3 regions of the Paenibacillus sp. PL2-23 genome follow, and region 2 is predicted to be linked to each of the others. Evidence: a T-box and tRNA genes for the amino acid it is inferred to sense, from the RefSeq annotation. Region 2 holds a T-box; the other regions hold tRNA genes.
The links. The T-box of region 2 lies ahead of leuS (leucine--tRNA ligase). A T-box ahead of a tRNA ligase gene usually reads a tRNA of that ligase, here a tRNA-Leu.
Positions count from the first base shown of each region.

Region 1: it encodes a tRNA-Leu, which carries the amino acid that the T-box ahead of leuS (leucine--tRNA ligase) is inferred to sense. The anticodon was not compared.
Region 3: it encodes a tRNA-Leu, which carries the amino acid that the T-box ahead of leuS (leucine--tRNA ligase) is inferred to sense. The anticodon was not compared.

Region 1 covers NZ_CP162129.1:1,282,088-1,289,565, reverse strand. Annotated here, with positions in the region: gene AB1S56_RS05555 (DUF402 domain-containing protein) at 1-235, opposite strand, end outside; gene AB1S56_RS05550 (GNAT family N-acetyltransferase) at 351-773, opposite strand; gene AB1S56_RS05545 (superoxide dismutase) at 1,519-2,130, shown strand; gene AB1S56_RS05540 (permease) at 2,276-3,190, shown strand; gene AB1S56_RS05535 (TIGR03943 family protein) at 3,187-4,176, shown strand; tRNA gene AB1S56_RS05530 (tRNA-Pro) at 4,609-4,682, opposite strand; tRNA gene AB1S56_RS05525 (tRNA-Arg) at 4,689-4,765, opposite strand; tRNA gene AB1S56_RS05520 (tRNA-Gly) at 4,777-4,851, opposite strand; tRNA gene AB1S56_RS05515 (tRNA-Leu) at 4,858-4,944, opposite strand; tRNA gene AB1S56_RS05510 (tRNA-Leu) at 4,958-5,043, opposite strand; tRNA gene AB1S56_RS05505 (tRNA-Lys) at 5,053-5,128, opposite strand; tRNA gene AB1S56_RS05500 (tRNA-Gln) at 5,141-5,215, opposite strand; tRNA gene AB1S56_RS05495 (tRNA-His) at 5,225-5,297, opposite strand; tRNA gene AB1S56_RS05490 (tRNA-Thr) at 5,302-5,377, opposite strand; tRNA gene AB1S56_RS05485 (tRNA-Asp) at 5,397-5,473, opposite strand; tRNA gene AB1S56_RS05480 (tRNA-Met) at 5,488-5,564, opposite strand; tRNA gene AB1S56_RS05475 (tRNA-Val) at 5,577-5,652, opposite strand; tRNA gene AB1S56_RS05470 (tRNA-Glu) at 5,657-5,731, opposite strand; tRNA gene AB1S56_RS05465 (tRNA-Ser) at 5,736-5,826, opposite strand; tRNA gene AB1S56_RS05460 (tRNA-Asn) at 5,830-5,905, opposite strand; rRNA gene AB1S56_RS05455 (23S ribosomal RNA) at 6,069-7,478, opposite strand, start outside.
Region 2 covers NZ_CP162129.1:2,505,537-2,513,014, reverse strand. Annotated here, with positions in the region: gene comER (late competence protein ComER) at 1-769, shown strand, start outside; gene leuS (leucine--tRNA ligase) at 812-3,250, opposite strand; T-box leader at 3,315-3,545, opposite strand; gene AB1S56_RS10575 (GNAT family N-acetyltransferase) at 3,954-4,736, opposite strand; gene AB1S56_RS10570 (hypothetical protein) at 4,773-5,075, opposite strand; gene AB1S56_RS10565 (YwbE family protein) at 5,114-5,299, opposite strand; gene AB1S56_RS10560 (DEAD/DEAH box helicase) at 5,439-7,085, shown strand; gene AB1S56_RS10555 (YjcZ family sporulation protein) at 7,279-7,368, shown strand; gene AB1S56_RS10550 (Cof-type HAD-IIB family hydrolase) at 7,448-7,478, opposite strand, start outside.
Region 3 covers NZ_CP162129.1:4,217,233-4,224,710, reverse strand. Annotated here, with positions in the region: rRNA gene AB1S56_RS18620 (23S ribosomal RNA) at 1-2,893, shown strand, start outside; tRNA gene AB1S56_RS18615 (tRNA-Asn) at 3,083-3,158, shown strand; tRNA gene AB1S56_RS18610 (tRNA-Ser) at 3,162-3,252, shown strand; tRNA gene AB1S56_RS18605 (tRNA-Glu) at 3,257-3,331, shown strand; tRNA gene AB1S56_RS18600 (tRNA-Val) at 3,395-3,470, shown strand; tRNA gene AB1S56_RS18595 (tRNA-Met) at 3,483-3,559, shown strand; tRNA gene AB1S56_RS18590 (tRNA-Asp) at 3,594-3,670, shown strand; tRNA gene AB1S56_RS18585 (tRNA-Phe) at 3,685-3,760, shown strand; tRNA gene AB1S56_RS18580 (tRNA-Thr) at 3,774-3,849, shown strand; tRNA gene AB1S56_RS18575 (tRNA-Tyr) at 3,853-3,936, shown strand; tRNA gene AB1S56_RS18570 (tRNA-Trp) at 3,940-4,013, shown strand; tRNA gene AB1S56_RS18565 (tRNA-His) at 4,039-4,114, shown strand; tRNA gene AB1S56_RS18560 (tRNA-Gln) at 4,143-4,217, shown strand; tRNA gene AB1S56_RS18555 (tRNA-Gly) at 4,224-4,298, shown strand; tRNA gene AB1S56_RS18550 (tRNA-Cys) at 4,308-4,381, shown strand; tRNA gene AB1S56_RS18545 (tRNA-Arg) at 4,396-4,472, shown strand; tRNA gene AB1S56_RS18540 (tRNA-Leu) at 4,488-4,569, shown strand; gene AB1S56_RS18535 (hypothetical protein) at 4,666-6,378, opposite strand; gene AB1S56_RS18530 (AraC family transcriptional regulator) at 6,549-7,322, shown strand; gene AB1S56_RS18525 (histidine kinase) at 7,401-7,478, shown strand, end outside.

The sequences.
Region 1 (7,478 bases), 1.2 Mb from region 2:
CCACGTTAAACCATTGCCCCGGGATAAAATAAGAAACAGCCGGCACACGGCTGATCCATTGCTTGCCATCGGACTCTTGAATAGGTGTTTGCCGGTTGATGAGCACGATCATGGCTTCCTTCCTGTGCTCATCGAGCAGAAGCTCGTTCGGCACAAGCCAATTCTGCTGCCAAAGCCTATGAAGATGGCCGTTATGCTTGAAGCTCTTAATGATGCATTGCTCGTATGTTACCATGCTGCTCGTGCTCCTCAGATTCCTTATAGTAATAAGAAAAGCATATCTGAGCGCCAATTGCAACGGCGATCCAGATATGCCCGAACGAAAACACGAATTGCCTATAATATCTCTGTTACCCCGTTACGATACTCAGCTTCTGGAAGGAGCGGAAGAAGTCCGAAGAGGCGAAGCCCATGGCTTCGTACAGCGGAAGCACAGGCTCGTTATGCTCGTCCGCCGTAATCAGAATCTTCGACACATTCCTGTGCTCGAAGCGCTGGCGCAGTGCTGTTACAAGCGCTTTGCCTACGCCAATACGCTGATGCTGCGGAGATACTGCAATTCGATAATAATAGCCTTTGTTGTTATCGATCGTGCCGATAATCATTCCTACGATTTCTGATTGTTTGACGGCGACTAGAACGAGCTCGCTATCCCATGATAACTGTCTGGCAAATGCTTCCATGGTTTGCTCATAGCATTCCGTTGTCAGAACTTCCTCTAGCAGTTCCGTAAGCGGTTTGTAATCGGACAACTGGAAGGAACGTACGTTCATTCAATAAACACCTTCTACCATATCATAGTCTCGTACTCGTATATTATACGACGAAATATAGTGTAATCCTTCTTTTTTCTTTAAAATTCTTTAAAAAATTAGAAAAATCGCCGTTTTTCTAGTGAAAACGCTTTATTTTAAGCGCTTACAACATAATTTCTTTATATTTTTCGCTTGAATGAAAAAATGGCCTGACGGCGTCCTTGATTAAAACTTCCCTTTCGACATCGTCTCGACGACGCCAACCTTACCATTGAGGCTTCTAACGGACAAAAAAAACCTTTACACCCTTCTAATTGGTCGCCCGAAATTGTAACGGGCATTTTCGAACCTTAGAACGACACTTGAGGGAAAGTCGTTGCGTTTAGGACGGCTAAGCGTCCAGTTTGACCGTTACAGGCTGGAAAGAGTCAAATTCGAGCTCTAAGCGCATTTTTTGTCCGTTAGCGTCGTGGAGTCCGAAGCGCGACAAAAAGATATTCTATAATGTCTAGCGTAAACGGCTGCGCCGTCCCAGTATAGAGAAAACTTATATATGCTTATATTTTGAGAAAGCCGCTATTGAGACCTGTCAGGATTAGCGACCGCGTATTGTGGTTAAAAAAATGAAAGCGTGGCACAATAGGCTAGGCCCCTATCTTCGACTGGGGTAAAGGCGACTTTTTCAACAACAATGTTGATTTATTCGTTGCGATAAGGGATAATATCTATGATAAACCTACATAAATCTGGGAGGTAATGAATAATGGCTCATCAACTACCTGCATTGCCGTACGCTCACAACGCACTTGAACCACACATCGACGCACTGACGATGGAAATTCATCACGGCCGTCACCACAACGCTTATGTGACGAACCTGAATGCCGCTCTTGAATCCGCTCCAGAGCTTCAAAGCAAATCCATCGAGGAGCTGATCGGCGACCTCGCTAGCGTGCCTGAATCCATCCGCACAGCTGTCCGCAACAACGGCGGCGGCCATGCTAACCATAGCCTGTTCTGGGAAACAATCGGCCCTAACGGCGGCGGCGCTCCTACTGGCGCTCTTGCTGCAGCTATCGAAAGCGAGCTCGGCGGCTTCGAAGCATTCAAGGCAGAATTCGCCAAAGCTGGCGCAACTCGCTTCGGCAGCGGCTGGGCGTTCCTGGCTGTAGCTGGCGGCAAGCTCAAAGTATACAGCCTGCCTAACCAAGACAGCCCGATCATGGAAGGCGAGACGCCGATCCTGGGTCTGGACGTTTGGGAGCATGCTTATTATCTGAACTACCAGAACAAACGCCCTGACTACATCGCAGCGTTCTGGAACGTTGTGAACTGGGAAGAAGTCGGCAAGCGTTACGAAGCTGCCGTTAAGTAATTGAAGTGCATAAGCCTCCAGCCCATTGAGGGCTGGAGGCTTTTTTGTGTTTTGCCGGCATGAAGTTTTGAAGGGATATGTGCTATATTTAATAGGGTCAAGCAAGTGATGTATGCCCCATTTCCTCCAGGCAGGTGAACGCAAGATGAATACGTTCCTACAATTAAATACCATATTTCTTAGCATGCTGATGGAGGCCATTCCATTTGTGCTTGTCGGGGTTATCGTATCCGGCTTCATTCAATCCTTTATTACGGAGCAGTGGATCTCCCGCATCATGCCCAAAAACCGATTGCTCAGCTCCCTGTTCGGCTGCAGCGTCGGTCTCTTGTTCCCGTCCTGCGAATGCGGCATAGTGCCTATCACCAGAAGATTGCTGAAGAAGGGCGTGCCTCTTAACGCCGGCATCGCGTTTATGCTGACAGGCCCCATCGTCAACCCCATCGTCTTGTTCTCGACGTTCGTCGCATTCGGCAATGATTGGCGAGTTGTCGCCATCCGCGCAGGCATGGCTTTCGCAGTTGCGCTGATCGCGTCGGTCGCAGTCGCCTATTGGTTCCCGATTTTGCCGCTTCGAGACTACAGCCCCGCCCAACAGGCGGTTGCGGCTGCCTCGGAGACGCCTGCTCCAGCCCCTCCGGCCAAGCGGTTTTTTCCACGTATGGGATCGGTGCTGACGCATGCGGTGGACGAGTTTTTTTCGGTGGGCAAATATCTGGTTCTTGGCGCATTTATCGCGGCCAGCATGCAGACCTTTATACCAACGTCCTCCCTTCTTCAAATCGGCAACAATCCCGTTACGGCGTCACTGGTTATGATGGCGCTGGCCTTCACCATGTCGCTGTGCTCGGAAGCAGACGCCTTCATCGCATCATCGTTCCGCAGCACCTTCTCGCTGGGCTCCATCTCCGCGTTCCTCGTGTTCGGCCCGATGATTGACATTAAGAACACGCTGATGCTGCTCGGCACGTTCCGCACCAAATTTGTATTGGCGCTCATTGCCCTTGTGGCCGTTAGCACCTTTACCGCATCCTTGTTAGTCGGGAGGTTTGTCACATGATTCGATTTGCCATATTGGTCGGCTTTGCCCTTCTATTCGCTATTATTCATCAGGAAGGCCAGCTGAACAAATACATTAATACCAAATACGCCTATCTGTCCATAAGCGCGATCGTGTTGTTGCTGGTGCTGTGCGTTGTTGAGTTTGTCCGGGTGCAAATGGAGGAAAAGGCCAAAAAAAGGCTGGAGGATGCTAGTCTGCCGGCAGATACGGAGCCGTCCATTCCAGCCTCCGAGCACTCGGCTTCTGCCACCAGACAAGCAGCCCATGACAACTCTTGCTGCGCTCATCACGATCATGAACATCCCCATTCACACCATCATGATCATGAGGAAGACGTGTTTGGCCATTCTCATGAGCCAAAGTCCAGATGGAAGCGTGGCGTCGGTTATCTCATTCTGTTTGTGCCCATCGTTACAGGTATATTCCTGCCGGTGCAGACGCTGGATTCCAGCTTTGTCAAAGCCAAAGGCTTCTCCTTCCCAGCCGAGCTGGAGCAAATGTCGGACGGCATGCCTGGCGAGCATCAATTCCTGAAGCCGGACTCGAGCGTCTTCTATGGCCAGGAGGGCTACGATAAGCTCAAAAACAAGGAGCTCAAGGATTTTGTTGGATTAGACACCATCGCGCTGGATGACAGCAACTATATGAAGGGTATGGAGGTTATCTACAACTTCCCAGGCACATTTATGGGGAAAAATATCTCTTTTACCGGCTTTGCATACAAGGGAGAACAAGTCGAGGACAGCCATTACTTCGTATTCCGCTTTGGGTTTATTCATTGCGTTGCTGACTCCGGCATCTTCGGCATGCTCGTGGAGTTTCCCAAAGGGACAACGCTGAACAACGATGATTGGGTTCATGTGTCGGGGGTGCTGACCTCTCAGCTGTACCAGCCGTTCAAGCAGACCATACCCGTTCTTCGCGTCACCTCCTGGGAGGCCATCCCGGAGCCTGAGAATCCCTATGTATATCGGAATTATTGAGCGGGGTGGCTTGAGGTCTGAATGCTGTCATGTCATGCAGAATAAGGTTCTGGCTAGATTACATCATCTTTAATTTTTCTCCAGGATCAGTGTTCCGTTTAAGATGAGTTAACATCATTAATATTTTAGTTCCGGTGCGGTGCTCAGACGCCATATTGCTGCGAATATACATCATTTTAGACATCTTCATACTCAAATAGGGGAATTGCTGCGATAATACATCATTTTCAGCACATGCACCCTGCATACGACTACAATTGGGTAAATATCCTGCACATTTGCATCAATTCCACTTCCACCCCTCCTCATGGGGATGAATTGCTGCAGATTTGCAGGCTTCAACCGCCGCATGGGTGGTCAGTAAACTTTTCTCATAACAGAAACAAGCCCCTCTATCCATTGATGGATAAAAGGGCTTGTTTCATTCATGTATCGGGATGACACGATTTGAACATGCGACCCCCTGGTCCCAAACCAGGTGCTCTACCAAGCTGAGCTACATCCCGTAATAATGGCGCGGCCTAAGAGATTCGAACTCCTGACCTTTTGATTCGTAGTCAAACGCTCTATCCAGCTGAGCTAAGGCCGCAAACATAAAAATGGAGCGGAAGACGGGAATCGAACCCGCGACCCTCGCCTTGGCAAGGCGATGCTCTACCGCTGAGCCACTTCCGCTAATGATGGTGCGGTCAAGAGGACTCGAACCTCCACGTCATTGCTGACACTAGAACCTGAATCTAGCGCGTCTGCCAATTCCGCCATGACCGCATATGGAGTTGTATGGTGCGGTTGAGAGGACTCGAACCTCCACGAGCGTACGCCCACTACCCCCTCAAGATAGCGTGTCTGCCATTCCACCACAACCGCGTATGAAACTGGTGAGCCATGTAGGACTCGAACCTACGACACCCTGATTAAAAGTCAGGTGCTCTACCAACTGAGCTAATGGCTCTCGAAAAAAAAATGGCTGGGGATCTAGGATTCGAACCTAGGCGTGACGGAGTCAAAGTCCGTTGCCTTACCGCTTGGCTAATCCCCAACATTAGAGGGCGATCGATGGGACTTGAACCCACGAATGCCGGAGCCACAATCCGGTGCGTTAACCCCTTCGCCACGACCGCCATATGGTGCCGCCGAGAGGACTTGAACCCCCAACCTACTGATTACAAGTCAGTTGCTCTACCAGTTGAGCTACAGCGGCATATTGCTTGGTAAAAAAATGGCGGAGCTGACGGGATTCGAACCCGCGGTCTCCTGCGTGACAGGCAGGCATGTTAGGCCTCTACACCACAGCTCCACAAGAAAAAGTTTTGGTTGCGGGGGCAGGATTTGAACCTGCGGCCTTCGGGTTATGAGCCCGACGAGCTACCGAGCTGCTCCACCCCGCGTCGTTATATGAATGGTGGAGGATGACGGGATCGAACCGCCGACCCTCTGCTTGTAAGGCAGATGCTCTCCCAGCTGAGCTAATCCTCCATACTGGTGACCCGTAGGGGATTCGAACCCCTGTTACCTCCGTGAAAGGGAGGTGTCTTAACCCCTTGACCAACGGGCCTTACTGGCAGAGAGGAAGGGATTCGAACCCTCGATACGCGGTTAACGTATACACGATTTCCAATCGTGCTCCTTCGACCACTCGGACACCTCTCTGTATGGCTCCCCGAACAGGACTCGAACCTGTGACAACTCGATTAACAGTCGAGTGCTCTACCAACTGAGCTATCAGGGAATATCGCGTTTTTCGATGAACAGCTTCAAGAGTTGATTCAGAAAATACGCTACAATTCAAGAAATTACGTTTGAATAGCTCTCAAGGCTTTGCACTTTGAAAACTGGATACGAAAGTTTGCTGAAATGCTTTAGCTGTCATAAGCATATGCTTACGATGTGTTTAGGATAAGCCCTCGACCGATTAGTATTCGTCAGCTGCACACGTTGCCGTGCTTCCACCCCGAACCTATCAACCTCGTCGTCTTCAAGGGGTCTTACTAAATTGGGAAATCTCATCTTGAGGGGGGCTTCACGCTTAGATGCTTTCAGCGCTTATCCCGTCCGTACTTGGCTACCCAGCGGTGCTCCTGGCGGAACAACTGGTACACCAGCGGTACGTCCATCCCGGTCCTCTCGTACTAAGGACAGCTCCTCTCAAATTTCCTGCGCCCGCGACAGATAGGGACCGAACTGTCTCACGACGTTCTGAACCCAGCTCGCGTACCGCTTTAATGGGCGAACAGCCCAACCCTTGGGACCTACTTCAGCCCCAGGATGCGATGAGCCGACATCGAGGTGCCAAACCTCCCCGTCGATGTGGACTCTTGGGGGAGATAAGCCTGTTATCCCCAGGGTAGCTTTTATCCGTTGAGCGATGGCCCTTCCATGCGGTACCACCGGATCACTAAGCCCGACTTTCGTCCCTGCTCGACTTGTAGGTCTCGCAGTCAAGCTCCCTTATGCCTTTGCACTCTTCGAATGATTTCCAACCATTCTGAGGGAACCTTTGGGCGCCTCCGTTACATTTTAGGAGGCGACCGCCCCAGTCAAACTGCCCGCCTGACACGGTCCCTGTACCGGATTCACGGTACCAGGTTAGAACTCCGATACGATCAGGGTGGTATCCCAAGGACGCCTCCACCGAAGCTGGCGCTCCGGGCTCGATGGCTCCCACCTATCCTGTACAGATCGTACCAAAGTCCAATATCAAGCTGCAGTAAAGCTCCATGGGGTCTTTCCGTCTTGTCGCGGGTAACCTGCATCTTCACAGGTATTAAAATTTCACCGGATCTCTCGTTGAGACAGCGCCCAAGTCGTTACGCCATTCGTGCGGGTCAGAATTTACCTGACAAGGAATTTCGCTACCTTAGGACCGTTATAGTTACGGCCGCCGTTTACTGGGGCTTCGGTTCACAGCTTCGGGTTACCCCTAACCGCTCCCCTTAACCTTCCAGCACCGGGCAGGCGTCAGCCCGTATACTTCGCCTTACGGCTTCGCACAGACCTGTGTTTTTGCTAAACAGTCGCTTGGGCCTTTTCACTGCGGCCCCCTCGGGCTATTCACCCTACCGAGGCACCCCTTCTCCCGAAGTTACGGGGTCATTTTGCCGAGTTCCTTAACGAGAGTTCTTCCGCGCGCCTTAGCATGCTCTGCTCGCCTACCTGTGTCGGTTTGCGGTACGGGCACCTTGATCTCACTAGAGGCTTTTCTTGACAGCCGGAGTACATGACCTTCGCTACTGCAATTTTCGCTCCCCATCACAGCCCAGCCTTACAGTTGGCGGATTTGCCTACCAACTAGCCTCACTGCT
Region 2 (7,478 bases):
CCTGTCGCCAGCGGAGATCGCGGTCAGCAACCGCACTTACGCCAAGGCGCAGGCGTTAGCCGACCGGTATCCCGGCATGAGGGCCGAATATACAAATGCGGCGACGGCTTGCGGGAGCGACATCCTGTTCTTGTGCGTGAAGCCTCACGAATTTATTGATGTCGTGGAGGACATCAAGCCGGCCATCAGACCGGAGCAGATCGTCGTGTCCATTACGAGCCCCGTTCTCGTCTCTCATCTGGAGGGCGAGCTGCCTTGCAAAATCGCCAAAATCATACCCAGCATCACAAACAGGGTGTGGAGCGGTGTTTCCCTCTGCATCTACGGAGACAGCATGGAGGAGAAGGACAAAAAACGGCTGGAGTCGCTGTTTACTCATATCAGCGAGCCGCTTCGCATCGCGGAGGGCTACACGCGCGTCGTATCCGATCTGTCCAGCTGCGGACCTGCTTTTATGGCATTTTTGCTGCAGCAATTTATTGACGCCGCCGTTGAAGAAACCGGTATCCCGCGCAGCCAAGCGGTGAAGGTAGCCAGCAACATGCTGCTGGGCACCGGCCTGCTGCTGACAGAGGGAAGAATGACGCCGGAGGAAATCCAGCAGCGCGTCGCGGTGCCCGGCGGCATTACCGCCAAAGCGCTTCAGCTGCTCAGCCGGGATACGGACGGCGTGTTCAACGCGCTCATTCGCACCACGCATGACAAGTACAAGGAAGATCTGATTAAGGTCACAACCGCATTTTACGGCGAAGAGGTGAACGGCCAATAGCTGTTCTTCAGCTAATGTCCGCCCACCTCTTCGGGCTGCCAATTAATTGGCTACAATATTAACCAGCTTGCCTTTGACCGCAATGACCTTGCGAATCGTTTTGCCCGCGATCAGCTCCTGCACCTTCTCGAGCTCCTTCGCAAGCGCCTCCATGTCGGCCTCGTTCGTATCAGCCGCGATGGATACGCGCTCCACGATTTTGCCGTTCACCTGGACAACGATTTCAACCTCTTGGTCGACTGTCCAAGCCTCCTCATACGCTGGCCATGCCGAATACGTAATCGTCTCGGAGTAACCAAGCTTCTCCCACAGCTCTTCCGTGATATGCGGCGCGATCGGCGACAGCATCTGCAGGAACTGCGCCATCGCTTCTTTGGGAAGCGAGTCCGTCTTATAAGCCTCGTTCACAAAAATCATCAGCTGGCTGATGACCGTGTTGAAACGCAGGTTCTCGTAATCGTCCGAAATCTTCTTGATGGAACGGTGCCATACACGCTTGAACGCGTCTGTCGTCTCACCGTCGCCAATCTTGGCGCTGAGCGTGCCGTCCTCGTTCACGAAGAGGCGCCATACGCGGGAGAGGAATCGGTACGTGCCTTCCACTCCGTTCGTGTTCCATGGCTTAGTTGCCTCCAGCGGGCCCATAAACATTTCGTACATACGAAGCGTATCCGCGCCGAACTCGTTGACGATGTCATCCGGGTTAATGACGTTGCCGCGCGACTTCGACATCTTCTCATTGTTCGTGCCAAGAATCATGCCTTGGTTCACCAGCTTGTGGAAGGGCTCCTTCGTATGCACAACGCCGATGTCGTACAGCACCTTGTGCCAGAAGCGAGCGTACAGCAGGTGAAGCACCGCGTGCTCCGCACCGCCAATATACAGGTCAACCGGCAGCCATTCCTTCTGCTTCTCCGGCGAACAAATTTCATTAGCGTTTTTCGGGTCGATAAACCGCAGGTAGTACCAGCAGCTGCCCGCCCATTGCGGCATGGTGTTTGTCTCGCGACGCGCCTTCATGCCTGTCTCCGGATCAACCGTATTGACCCACTCCGTCACGTTCGCCAGCGGTGACTCGCCTGTTCCGGACGGCTTAATCGCGTCCACGTCAGGCAGCCGGAGCGGCAATTGCTCCTCTGGCACCGGCTTCATCGTGCCGTCCTCCAGATGCAGAATCGGGATCGGCTCGCCCCAATACCGTTGACGGCTGAACAGCCAGTCGCGCAGACGATAGGTTACTTTAGCCTTGCCTTTGCCAATCTCCTTAAGACGCTGGATCATCGCCTGAATAGCGGCTTCATTGGACAAGCCATTCAGGAAGTCGGAATTGACATGCGGACCGTCGCCCGTGAATGCTTCCTTGGACAAGTCTCCGCCTTGCACGACCTCAATGATAGGCAGGTCGAACTGCTTGGCGAATTCATAGTCTCTCGAGTCATGGCCCGGTACAGCCATAATCGCGCCTGTGCCGTAGCCTGCCAGCACATAATCCGCGATCCAGATCGGCGTTTTGGCGCCGTTGACGGGATTAATCGCATACGCGCCTGTGAACACGCCTGTTTTATCCTTGGCAAGATCCGTGCGCTCCAGATCGCTCTTCCGTGCCGCGGCGTCCTGGTAAGCCTCCACGGCAGCCTTCTGATCCGCTGTTGTAATGCTTGCCACCAGCTCATGCTCCGGCGCCAGCACACAATACGTAGCCCCGAACAGCGTATCAGGACGGGTTGTGAACACCACCAGCGAAGCGTCATGGCCTTCGATGTCGAAGGTCACCTCGGCGCCGGTCGATTTGCCGATCCAGTTCCGCTGCATATCCTTGATGCTTTCGGACCAGTCCAGCTCCTCCAGATCCTCCAGCAATCTATCCGCATATTCCGTAATCTTCAGAATCCATTGGCGCATCGGCTTGCGGATGACGGGATGTCCGCCCCGCTCGCTTTTGCCATCGATGACTTCCTCGTTCGCAAGCACCGTGCCAAGCGCGGGACACCAGTTCACCGGCACCTCAGCAACATAGGCAAGACCGCGTTTGTACAGCTGGATAAAAATCCACTGCGTCCACTTGTAATAATCCGGGTCGGTTGTGCTGAACTCGCGATCCCAGTCGTACGAGAAGCCAAGCGATTTGATCTGGCGGCGGAAGTTATCGATATTTTTGAACGTGATGTCTCTGGGATGCTGGCCCGTATCCAGCGCGTGCTGCTCAGCCGGCAAGCCGAACGCGTCCCACCCCATCGGGTGCAGGACGTTGAAGCCCTTCATGCGCTTGTAGCGGGATACGATATCTGTTGCGGTATAACCCTCTGGATGGCCGACGTGCAGCCCCGCTCCGGATGGATATGGGAACATATCCAGGGCGTAAAACTTAGGTTTATTCGGCTCCTCTTTTGTCTGGAACGTCTTATTGGCATCCCAGTGTTGCTGCCATTTCGGCTCGATCTCCAGCGGATTATAGCCGTGGCGCTGCTGCTCCTGACTCATAACTAATTCCTCCTCATTCACTCTGCAAAAAAAACAATAAACCTCCCGCCCCCAGCGGATTAACGCTAGGGACGAGAGGTCAATCTCCCGTGGTACCACCCTAGTTAGCGCCAGACATGCTTTGCCCTGCGCTCACTTGACGTCCTTATCGCGGACGAGACGTTGCGCTTCCCCAGCTTACCGGTGCACGCACAGCTCCAAGGCGAGCTTCCTCACGCGTCAGGTCCGGCTTCCACCAATCGCCGGCTCTCTAGGCCTCCACGTCGCAAGTACTGTTCCTCTTCCAAGCTTCCATTTATGGTCAAACATTTATACACGATTATAGTAGCTTCATCGCCGTCATGTCAAGCGCGGACAGCGCCATGAGGTGTCGCTACCGCACCCAGCGCCGCGTTCTGGCGCTCTACAGCGACACGTGGTGTCGCTATCGCACCCAGCGCCGCCTTCCGGCAAATGTGCTGAGGTAAGCGGTCTGGCGGAAATAGACGTGTCACATACGTCTATTTGCCCTGAGGCAGGCGGTTTGTAGGAAATTGACGTGCCACATACGTCTATTTGTGCTGCGGCAGACGGTTTGGACAAAATAGACGTGCCACATACGTCTATTTGTGCTGAGGTAGGTGGTTTGAGGAAATAGACGTGCCACATACGTCTATTTGTGCTGAGACAGACGGTTTGAAGAAAATAGACGTGCCACATACGTCTATTTGCCCTGAAGCGGGCGTTTGGCGGAGGAGCTACCCCCTTGCCGTTTTACCCGGTACCAATATTCGTATAAGGGCTGATATCCGAATTTATCATAGAGGCGGTTCGCCGCGGCGTTGCTTTTTACAACCAGCAAATAGCCCTTACGAGCCCCCTGCCCTCTGGCCCACCACAGCAGATGACGGACCACCTCCTCGCCGAAGCCTTGACCGCGATGCCGGCTCTCCGTCACAATATCGTACAGACCCCCGTAGCCCTGCTCCAGCACGACGATGCCGCAGGCCACAGGGACCCCTTGGCTGCGAAGCAGGACGAATGCCTTCTGAAGCGGCAGCCCCTCCATCATGCGGCGGGTCGTCTCCTGCTGGCTCTCGCTTAACCCTTGCATGCCGGCCAGCGCAGCCAGCCATTCAGGACTAAGCTCCGTCTCAAGCTTGAATTCTTCATAATGGGAAGGTCGGATGTTCTCGAGCGAGGCTGTTTTGACGATTGTATGATCCACGAGCTCATAGCCCAGCTCCTCCAGCTTCGCGTCGAGATTCCCGGGCTGGGCAAACGGCGTAACCTTGAAAACACTGGGCAGTCCGTGCGAAGCATAAAAGCTTTCACAATAAGCGATTTTTTGCTCCAGGTCATACGTATGCGCATAGATGGGATGCACCGAATTGGAGCGTTTGGTATAACCGTTCGCGAGCCGCAGCAGCCAGCCGTCATACAATATGGTCTGCAGCGCAGGCCAGCCGTTTAAGCTCATTTCCTCGATTCTTTTGGCCAAATCCATCCTTCAGCACTCCCCGTCTCCCGCTCTCCCAAGCGTTTATTGCATATGGAACCGCTCTATGTGACGATACAGCCCTTCTTTTCTCAAAATATCCGCTTGCTTGTCGCCAATCAGATCAAAGTGCGGATATTGCTCTCTCTTATGAATATAAGCCGGATTCAGACCGTTCCCCCTGCACCAAGCCGCCAGCTTCTCTAGATCGCTGCAGCCTACCTTGGTCACCGTGCGAATGCCAGGGAATCGCGGGTCCAGCCAATAATGTGTCAGGTAGGCGATCTCGCCTCTCGCGACTGCCGCCTTCCACTCCTTCAGCTCTGTACGGTTAATGCCAAAAGCCACGCTCACCGCCCCCTATATACAAGCCGTTCCATGCGCGGCTACGACAATATATCTTTGACGCGCCCTACTTGGCCGTCCTGCAGCCTCACTTTGATCCCATGGGGGTGGCGGGGTGAATTGGTCAAAATATCCTTGACTATGCCGCGCGTCAGCTTGCCCGTTCTCTGGTCTGCCTTCAGCACGATGTTCACTTCCTTGCCCGGCGCAATGTCGGCCCTATTCATTCCGTTACCGCTCATATCCTCATACCTCTTCTCCTAGATGCTGGATACAAGCATAGCATATGCATATCGAAGATGCACATGCCGCCAACAACTGTTATACTTACTTTCATATGAACATAGGAAAAGAGGAATTTCAAGCATGTCTAACGCCTTTCTAGCTCTCGGCATATCCCAGGAGCTGAACGAATTATTGAGAATGAACGGAATCAGCGAGCCGACTCCGGTTCAGCGCCAGACCATACCTATATTAATGAAAGGGCACGACGTCATCGCGCAGGCGCAGACCGGCACGGGCAAAACTCTGGCCTTCGCGCTCCCGATTCTGGAGCGTATCCAGACGCAGAAGGAGCAGGTGCAGGCGCTCATTCTGACGCCAACACGCGAGCTGGCCATTCAGATCACGATGGAGCTGAAGAAGCTCGCTCCGGCCTTCGAGGCGAACGTGCTTGCCGCTTATGGCGGTCAGGATGTCGAAGCGCAAATTCGCAAGCTGCAGCGCGCCCCGCACATCGTTGTAGCGACGCCTGGGCGTCTCATCGACCATATGACGCGAGGCACGGTGAGCTTAGGCAAGCTGTCTATGCTTGTGCTGGATGAGGCGGACCAAATGCTGCATATGGGCTTCCTCCCCGAGGTGGAGAGCATCATAACACAGACGCCGCGAGCGCGCCAGACGATGCTTCTCTCCGCGACGATGCCGGATGCCATTCGCAGACTTGCCTCCGCGTATATGAACGAGCCGGAGGATGTGCAGATCCGAAGCACGAACGTGACGCTCGACAGCATTCAGCAGCTTGTTATTGATACGACAGACCGCGGCAAGCAGCGGGCGCTGATTCAGCTGCTGGAGCAGCACAGCCCCTATCTGGCCGTCATCTTTTGCCGGACGAAGGTACGCGCCAAGAAGCTGAACGAAGCGCTGCAAGACGCCGGCTTCGAATCGGATGAGCTGCACGGCGACCTGACCCAGGCGAAACGCGAGCAGGTGATGAAGAGATTCCGCGAAGCTAAGCTTCAGGTTCTAGTGGCGACGGATGTTGCCGCCCGCGGACTGGACGTTGAAGGCGTTACGCATGTGTACAACTACGATATGCCGCTTGACGGCGAAAGCTATATTCACCGTATTGGCAGAACCGGACGAGCTGGACAATCCGGCATGGCGGTTACGCTGGCCACGCCTTACGACGCTTCCAAGCTCGCGTCGATCGAGCGCAGCATCAACGCCCGTCTGGAGCATCAGTCGATCGACCGCGAAGGCGGACTTTCATCCGGGACACGCAAGGGCTCTTCCGCCTCCTCCAGCCGCAGTTCTTCAGGGGGCAGAGACGGCGCTGCACGAGGCGGCAAATCCAATAGCCGGGGCGGCAGCCAGGCTGCGGGACGCAGAGGACAGGACCAGGCTGCAGCAGCCTCCGCGCGACCAGGCTCCAGACGCGGCGCACAGGCGCCTGCTAAGGGACCATCTGCGCCTAAGAAAAAATCGTCCAACCCGTGGGAGATTAGCGAAGAGGATTTGATGTTCGCCAACAAATATACAAGCGGAGGCGGCAAGGACTCGGATCGCTCAGGCAAGCGCAATGACGCGAGTCCCGGGAAATCGCGAATGGCGGGACAAGGGCGCGGCGCTTCCCAAGGCGGAGGACGCGGGACCGGCGGACCGCGCAGTGCAAGCAGCTCGCGCAGCACCAGCGGCCCGCGCAATACCGGCGGATCAGGCGGCGGCAGCGCGCGTGGCGGCGGCCGGCCCGGAGGCGGGGCTCCCCGCTCCAAAGGCCGGAGCAAATAACGGCAGCTATGTATATAACAAGAGGCCCGGCAAATGGTTTGCCGGGCCTCTTGACGCCCAATTCCCCCTTCATCGGGCAGGCGTCCATACCGTTTGGGACAGCTGACATAAGATAGAGTATACCGATTGGCGGGGGAGCTCTCAAAGGCCTGCAGGCCCGCTTTCGGCAAATTACAGTCTAGGAGGAATTGGCATGTCCGGTGTACATGGAGGCTACACGACGACAGGTGTAATCCTGGTTCTGTTTATTCTTTTGGTCATCATTCTGAAGACTTTCTGGTAATAAACGAAACCCTACACCATGACGAACAGGACAGATGGGGCCGCGCGCCCTCTCTGTCCTCTTATAATTGTGCGACATATTACGCCCAGGCGTGCTCTCGCAGCGCTTCC
Region 3 (7,478 bases), 1.7 Mb from region 2:
ACTCTTGACTGAATACATAGGTCAGGTAGAGGCATACCGGGGGAACTGAAACATCTAAGTACCCCGAGGAAGAGAAAACAAAAGTGATTCCGTCAGTAGCGGCGAGCGAACGCGGATTAGCCCAAACCAAGGAGCTTGCTCCTTGGGGTTGTAGGACGTCTCACATGGAGTTACAAAGGTGTTGGTTAGGCGAAGAGGTCTGGAAAGGCCCGCTAAAAGAGGTAAAAGCCCTGTAACCAAAAGCCAGCACCCTCCGAGACGGATCCTGAGTACGGCGGGACACGTGAAACCCCGTCGGAATCCGGCAGGACCATCTGCCAAGGCTAAATACTCCCTGGTGACCGATAGTGAAGCAGTACCGTGAGGGAAAGGTGAAAAGCACCGCGGGAGCGGAGTGAAAAAGAACCTGAAACCGTGCGCTTACAAGAAGTCAGAGCCCGATTAATGGGTGATGGCGTGCCTTTTGTAGAATGAACCGGCGAGTTACGATCACGTGCAAGGTTAAGGTGGAAAGCCGGAGCCGCAGCGAAAGCGAGTCTGAATAGGGCGCCATAGTACGTGGTCGTAGACCCGAAACCGTGTGATCTACCCCTGTCCAGGGTGAAGGTGCGGTAACACGCACTGGAGGCCCGAACCCACGAATGTTGAAAAATTCGGGGATGAGGTGGGGGTAGCGGAGAAATTCCAATCGAACTCGGAGATAGCTGGTTCTCCCCGAAATAGCTTTAGGGCTAGCCTCGGTGATGAGTGTCGTGGAGGTAGAGCACTGATTGGGTGCGGGGCCCGCCAAGGGTTACCAAGTCTAGTCAAACTCCGAATGCCATAGACATGCTTACCGGGAGTCAGACAGTGAGTGCTAAGATCCATTGTCAAGAGGGAAACAGCCCAGATCATCAGCTAAGGTCCCCAAGTGTGTGTTAAGTGGGAAAGGATGTGGAGTTGCACAGACAACCAGGATGTTGGCTTAGAAGCAGCCACCATTTAAAGAGTGCGTAATAGCTCACTGGTCGAGTGACTCTGCGCCGAAAATGTAACGGGGCTAAACACACCACCGAAGCTATGGCATGTCGCAGCTTTCACTTTGTTCTGGTTAGAGACGGGACATTAGTCAGAATCAACCGCTTAGGTTGTTCAAGATTCTGACCAAATGCCCCAGGCTAAACCACACCAGATTGAAGTGAAGGCTGCGACTTGGGTAGGGGAGCGTTGAATGTAGGTTGAAGTCAGACCGTAAGGACTGGTGGACAGCATTCAAGTGAGAATGCCGGTATGAGTAACGAAAAGACAAGTGAGAATCTTGTCCGCCGAAAGCCTAAGGGTTCCTGAGGAAGGCTCGTCCACTCAGGGTAAGTCGGGACCTAACGCGAGGCCGAAAGGCGTAGTGGAAGGACAACAGGTTGATATTCCTGTACCACCGAAAATCGTTTGAGCGATGGGGTGACACAGAAGGGCAGTGACGCGGACTGATGGAATAGTCCGTCCAAGCAGTGAGGCTAGTTGGTAGGCAAATCCGCCAACTATAAGGCTGGGCTGTGATGGGGAGCGAAAATTGCAGTAGCGAAGGTCATGTACTCCGGCTGTCAAGAAAAGCCTCTAGTGAGATCAAGGTGCCCGTACCGCAAACCGACACAGGTAGGCGAGCAGAGCATGCTAAGGCGCGCGGAAGAACTCTCGTTAAGGAACTCGGCAAAATGACCCCGTAACTTCGGGAGAAGGGGTGCCTCGGTAGGGTGAATAGCCCGAGGGGGCCGCAGTGAAAAGGCCCAAGCGACTGTTTAGCAAAAACACAGGTCTGTGCGAAGCCGTAAGGCGAAGTATACGGGCTGACGCCTGCCCGGTGCTGGAAGGTTAAGGGGAGCGGTTAGGGGTAACCCGAAGCTGTGAACCGAAGCCCCAGTAAACGGCGGCCGTAACTATAACGGTCCTAAGGTAGCGAAATTCCTTGTCAGGTAAATTCTGACCCGCACGAATGGCGTAACGACTTGGGCGCTGTCTCAACGAGAGATCCGGTGAAATTTTAATACCTGTGAAGATGCAGGTTACCCGCGACAAGACGGAAAGACCCCATGGAGCTTTACTGCAGCTTGATATTGGACTTTGGTACGATCTGTACAGGATAGGTGGGAGCCTATGAAGCCGGAGCGCCAGCTTCGGTGGAGGCGTCCTTGGGATACCACCCTGATCGTATCGGAGTTCTAACCTGGTACCGTGAAGCCGGTACAGGGACCGTGTCAGGCGGGCAGTTTGACTGGGGCGGTCGCCTCCTAAAATGTAACGGAGGCGCCCAAAGGTTCCCTCAGAATGGTTGGAAATCATTCGAAGAGTGCAAAGGCATAAGGGAGCTTGACTGCGAGACCTACAAGTCGAGCAGGGACGAAAGTCGGGCTTAGTGATCCGGTGGTACCGCATGGAAGGGCCATCGCTCAACGGATAAAAGCTACCCTGGGGATAACAGGCTTATCTCCCCCAAGAGTCCACATCGACGGGGAGGTTTGGCACCTCGATGTCGGCTCATCGCATCCTGGGGCTGAAGTAGGTCCCAAGGGTTGGGCTGTTCGCCCATTAAAGCGGTACGCGAGCTGGGTTCAGAACGTCGTGAGACAGTTCGGTCCCTATCTGTCGCGGGCGTAGGAAATTTGAGAGGAGCTGTCCTTAGTACGAGAGGACCGGGATGGACGTACCGCTGGTGTACCAGTTGTTCCGCCAGGAGCACCGCTGGGTAGCCAAGTACGGACGGGATAAGCGCTGAAAGCATCTAAGCGTGAAGCCCCCCTCAAGATGAGATTTCCCAATTTAGTAAGACCCCTTGAAGACGACGAGGTTGATAGGTTCGGGGTGGAAGCACGGCAACGTGTGCAGCTGACGAATACTAATCGGTCGAGGGCTTATCCTAAAAGTACCCCACAAAGTGAAGCGTAGGCTTCGAGGAGTAATCCGATTACTTTGCGGGGGCCCCAAAAAGGCTTCAGCTAAAAAAGTTCAGCAAACTTTCGTATCCAGTTTTCAGGGCGCAAGCCTTGAGAAGCATTGAAGCGTATGTTCAGGAGCAGCTCTTGAAGCTGTTCATCGAAAAACGCGATATTCCCTGATAGCTCAGTTGGTAGAGCACTCGACTGTTAATCGAGTTGTCACAGGTTCGAGTCCTGTTCGGGGAGCCATACAGAGAGGTGTCCGAGTGGTCGAAGGAGCACGATTGGAAATCGTGTATACGTTAACCGCGTATCGAGGGTTCGAATCCCTTCCTCTCTGCCAGTAAGGCCCGTTGGTCAAGGGGTTAAGACACCTCCCTTTCACGGAGGTAACAGGGGTTCGAATCCCCTACGGGTCACCAACTTTATTAAAAAATGACTTGCATTCATATAACCTAGTGTGTTATGATATAAAAGTCGCTCATGGAGGATTAGCTCAGCTGGGAGAGCATCTGCCTTACAAGCAGAGGGTCGGCGGTTCGATCCCGTCATCCTCCACCATTCAAATAACGACGCGGGGTGGAGCAGCTCGGTAGCTCGTCGGGCTCATAACCCGAAGGCCGCAGGTTCAAATCCTGCCCCCGCAACCAATTACCTTCGGAGTCATCCGGGTAGTTATAATGTGGAGCTGTGGTGTAGAGGCCTAACATGCCTGCCTGTCACGCAGGAGACCGCGGGTTCGAATCCCGTCAGCTCCGCCATTATTACGTCATTAGGCTCGGTAGCTCAGTTGGTAGAGCAGAGGACTGAAAATCCTCGTGTCGGCGGTTCGATTCCGTCCCGAGCCACCATTCAAGTTAATATGCCGCTGTAGCTCAACTGGTAGAGCAACTGACTTGTAATCAGTAGGTTGGGGGTTCAAGTCCTCTCGGCGGCACCATTTGGAGGATTAGCGAAGTGGCCAAACGCGGGAGACTGTAAATCTCTTCCTTCGGGTTCGGTGGTTCGAATCCATCATCCTCCACCATTTAGGGGCATAGTTTAAAGGTAGAACAAAGGTCTCCAAAACCTTTGGTGTGGGTTCGATTCCTGCTGCCCCTGCCAGATAATCTCTAAAGTGTGTCATATGGCGGTCGTGGCGAAGGGGTTAACGCACCGGATTGTGGCTCCGGCACTCGTGGGTTCAAGTCCCATCGATCGCCCCATTACAACACACAAATTGAAACATATTGTTGGGGATTAGCCAAGCGGTAAGGCAACGGACTTTGACTCCGTCACGCCTAGGTTCGAATCCTAGATCCCCAGCCATTATTCGCGGAAGTGGCTCAGCGGTAGAGCATCGCCTTGCCAAGGCGAGGGTCGCGGGTTCGATTCCCGTCTTCCGCTCCATTTATTTACGGCGCCATAGCCAAGTGGTAAGGCAGAGCTCTGCAAAAGCTTTACCCCCAGTTCGAGTCTGGGTGGCGCCTCCACAATTCCATAGTGTGCGGCCTTAGCTCAGCTGGATAGAGCGTTTGACTACGAATCAAAAGGTCAGGAGTTCGAATCTCTTAGGCCGCGCCATCTTTTTGAATAATTGCCGGTGTGGCGGAATGGCAGACGCGCGCGACTCAAAATCGTGAGGGAAACCGTGGAGGTTCGAGTCCTCTCACCGGCACCAACTATGAAATCAAGCTCTTGGGATTCCTATCCTAAGAGCTTTTGTTTTGTGTCTTTTAATTTGTATTGTGTCTGTTATCTAGTCCATGCTTCTTGGTTACCGCAGCTCCTGCAGCTGAAAATGTAATTGGGCCATCGACCCGCTGGCCCGTACGATTGCCAATCCGTATTCCCCGTTGCGATTGCCGTATGGAGTAAGATCCAGCTCCAGATTGCCGCAGAATGCTACTCGATATTCATAAGCGCCCAGCCTTACGCTAATGGAATGCTCATTGTGGCTAATGGTCGTAATCTCCTGTCCATTAGTCAGCAGTACAGGGAAACGAACGTAAATATCTTGCTCCGATGGGGTGTCCAGGCGCGACGTCCATTTGAGTCCCTGATGGCATAACTCATAATCCTCGACAAGCTTTCCGTCAAATCCTAATGCGGATCCTTCGTATTTCAAGGTAAATCGCACCAAGTCGGTTCGCTCTTCATGTACAATCAGTTCATGAGCGAGATCATCCCCACATTGGGATAGATAACGAATATCTCCCTGATCAGTCTTCCAGCCGGCTGATATAGAAGCGGCTATTCTTGCAACGCCATCCTTAAGGAGGCATCCAGCGCCAGCAGATAGCGGCACGGACAAGGCCAGCTCTGTTGGAACCCCGGCTCTATGCAGTCGTCCCAGTCCTGTTGAATCATAAGTGGGATTGCCAGAAGTATCGATTTGTAACGAATAGCCACCGGCATTGGCGTATATGAACCCAAAATGATTGTCTACTTTCTTTATATAACCGCCTGTTTCCGCAGGACAGACGCACTCGGGGATCGAATCATCGGCGAACCAGTAACCGATACAGAGAAAGGCGCCGAGCGTTATCATATATTTTTCGTAAAATCCATAGCTCTCCGTTCCGTAATTCAGCTCGATAGGATACATATTCTTAATATGCCGCGGGGGAGTTGCATACAGCCACCGCATAACGGATTGTACCGCCAAATGCGCACTCCGTTTAAAGGCTCCGGCAAGCTCCAGCTCACCTAGCTGCTTATAACGCGATGCTTCATACTCAGCGTTGGCTGCAATCAGTATCTCATTAAACAGGAATTGATTACTTCTGCCTCCATAAGGAAGTTGGAAGGCAGCGGATTGTGTATATAAGCTCATGATTCCGGCATTGCGCAGATGATCATCCAATCTGTCTGCGTATTCGCCTTCATATGCGAACCCCATCATGAGCTGCAGCTGGCAGCGTGTTGTCAGATCATAAAGAATGGGACAGCCCGGATCCATGTACATGCCATCCATGTTGAAGCGGAGCAGCTGCAGGGGCCAGTGCTTGGAGAAATATGCAGTTGTATCCGTTAAGCCTTCCGTTTCTCTCAAAAATTCTCCAACCATATTGTAAACATTAATATTGTGCAGCTTATTTGTGTCCTCTGTGCGCCTCAGCACGGAGCCAAAGTGGACATATGGATCTACTTGACGAAGATAAGAAAACCACGCTTTCTCCTGCTGGCTTGAATAATTCCCCTTCATGAGCTTTAACGAAAACATGATTTCCTTGATCGAGAAGTCAGCGATCATATTCTCCCGTAATGTAATTATCTCTTGGCAGCATTCTGTCATCATATCGTTCCATAATGAAAGAAGCTCTTGTTTTCTGCCTGCAGCGATTAGACAGCTTAGAACTGTCATTAGCCGGGAGTAAACTTGTAGATCTAACTTATCTCTCTGTTGGATACGCTCCAAGCTGTAAGCATCAAAGCTCATTTCCATCATATCCAAATACGTTTCCTTCGTAATGCCAGTCGAGATCATACCTTGATTCCTCCTATGAGATGAATAATATATGGATTTTGTTTAGTTTAACATTCTCTTTATTTAAAGGTCGATTGACGATTTATCGTTTTATCTTAACAATATTTTGTTTTTCAATTAAAATAACGATAAACTCCCCATTTTGCTTTCTATGAAGGAGACGCAGAAATATGCTTAAAGTTCACGGTGTTATGCAGCTGCAAGGTCATTCAACTTGGTCGCATCGAGTTATGGTTCAACCCTATGACCTGCTGCTTCTGATTACTGCCGGCAAGCTTGTCTATCAATGTAATGACGACATTTATCCACTTGAAAAAGGACAAATTGTATATATCCCCAAAGGAACAAGCCGTATTGGAATCCATAACGGTATGGCCCATGAAAAGTGGGTGCTGCGATTTATATGTCAAGGGGTGGAGGATGAGCTGAGCATGCTGGCTGGACAGGAGACTATTGTTCTTCGTACAGGTCGTTACTATGAAATGGAGCAATTGTTCTCAAAGCTCAACCGATATTGGAATGAAAAAGATCCTTGCTTTGAAACCTTGTGCCAGGCAATTGCAGTAGAAATGCTGGCGCTTGCCAACAGGGAAATCATATTCGAGGGTAGATCAGCCGAGGCTGGAAAATGGGGGTACTTGCAACAGACTTTCCATTACATTAAAGAAAATTACCGTTCATCTCTATCTATCGAGGAGCTCGCTGAACAGGTGAAAAAAAACAAATCATATCTCATTACAGCGTACAAAAAAAAGTATGGGTATACACCTCTGGAGCATATGCACAAAATTCGTATATCAAAGGGGGAGGAGCTGCTGCAGAACTCTACCCTCACTGTTGAAGCCATCGCCGCTCGACTCGGCTACTGTGACGCGTCTTACTTCTATCGGAAGTTCAAGAAAGAGACGGGCCTCTCCCCGTCCGCTTACAGGATGCAGGTATGATAACCTGCCAGCAAAGAGGATATTTCATCATAACGTGGAATGTCTAATGAGGTTCTACTGCAAGAATGGAGGTGCATCATGAAATTTCAGTTTTCGATTCGAACCATTCTGATCGTTGGTTTTCTATCCGTCATTGTGCCCACCTTTGTATTTATG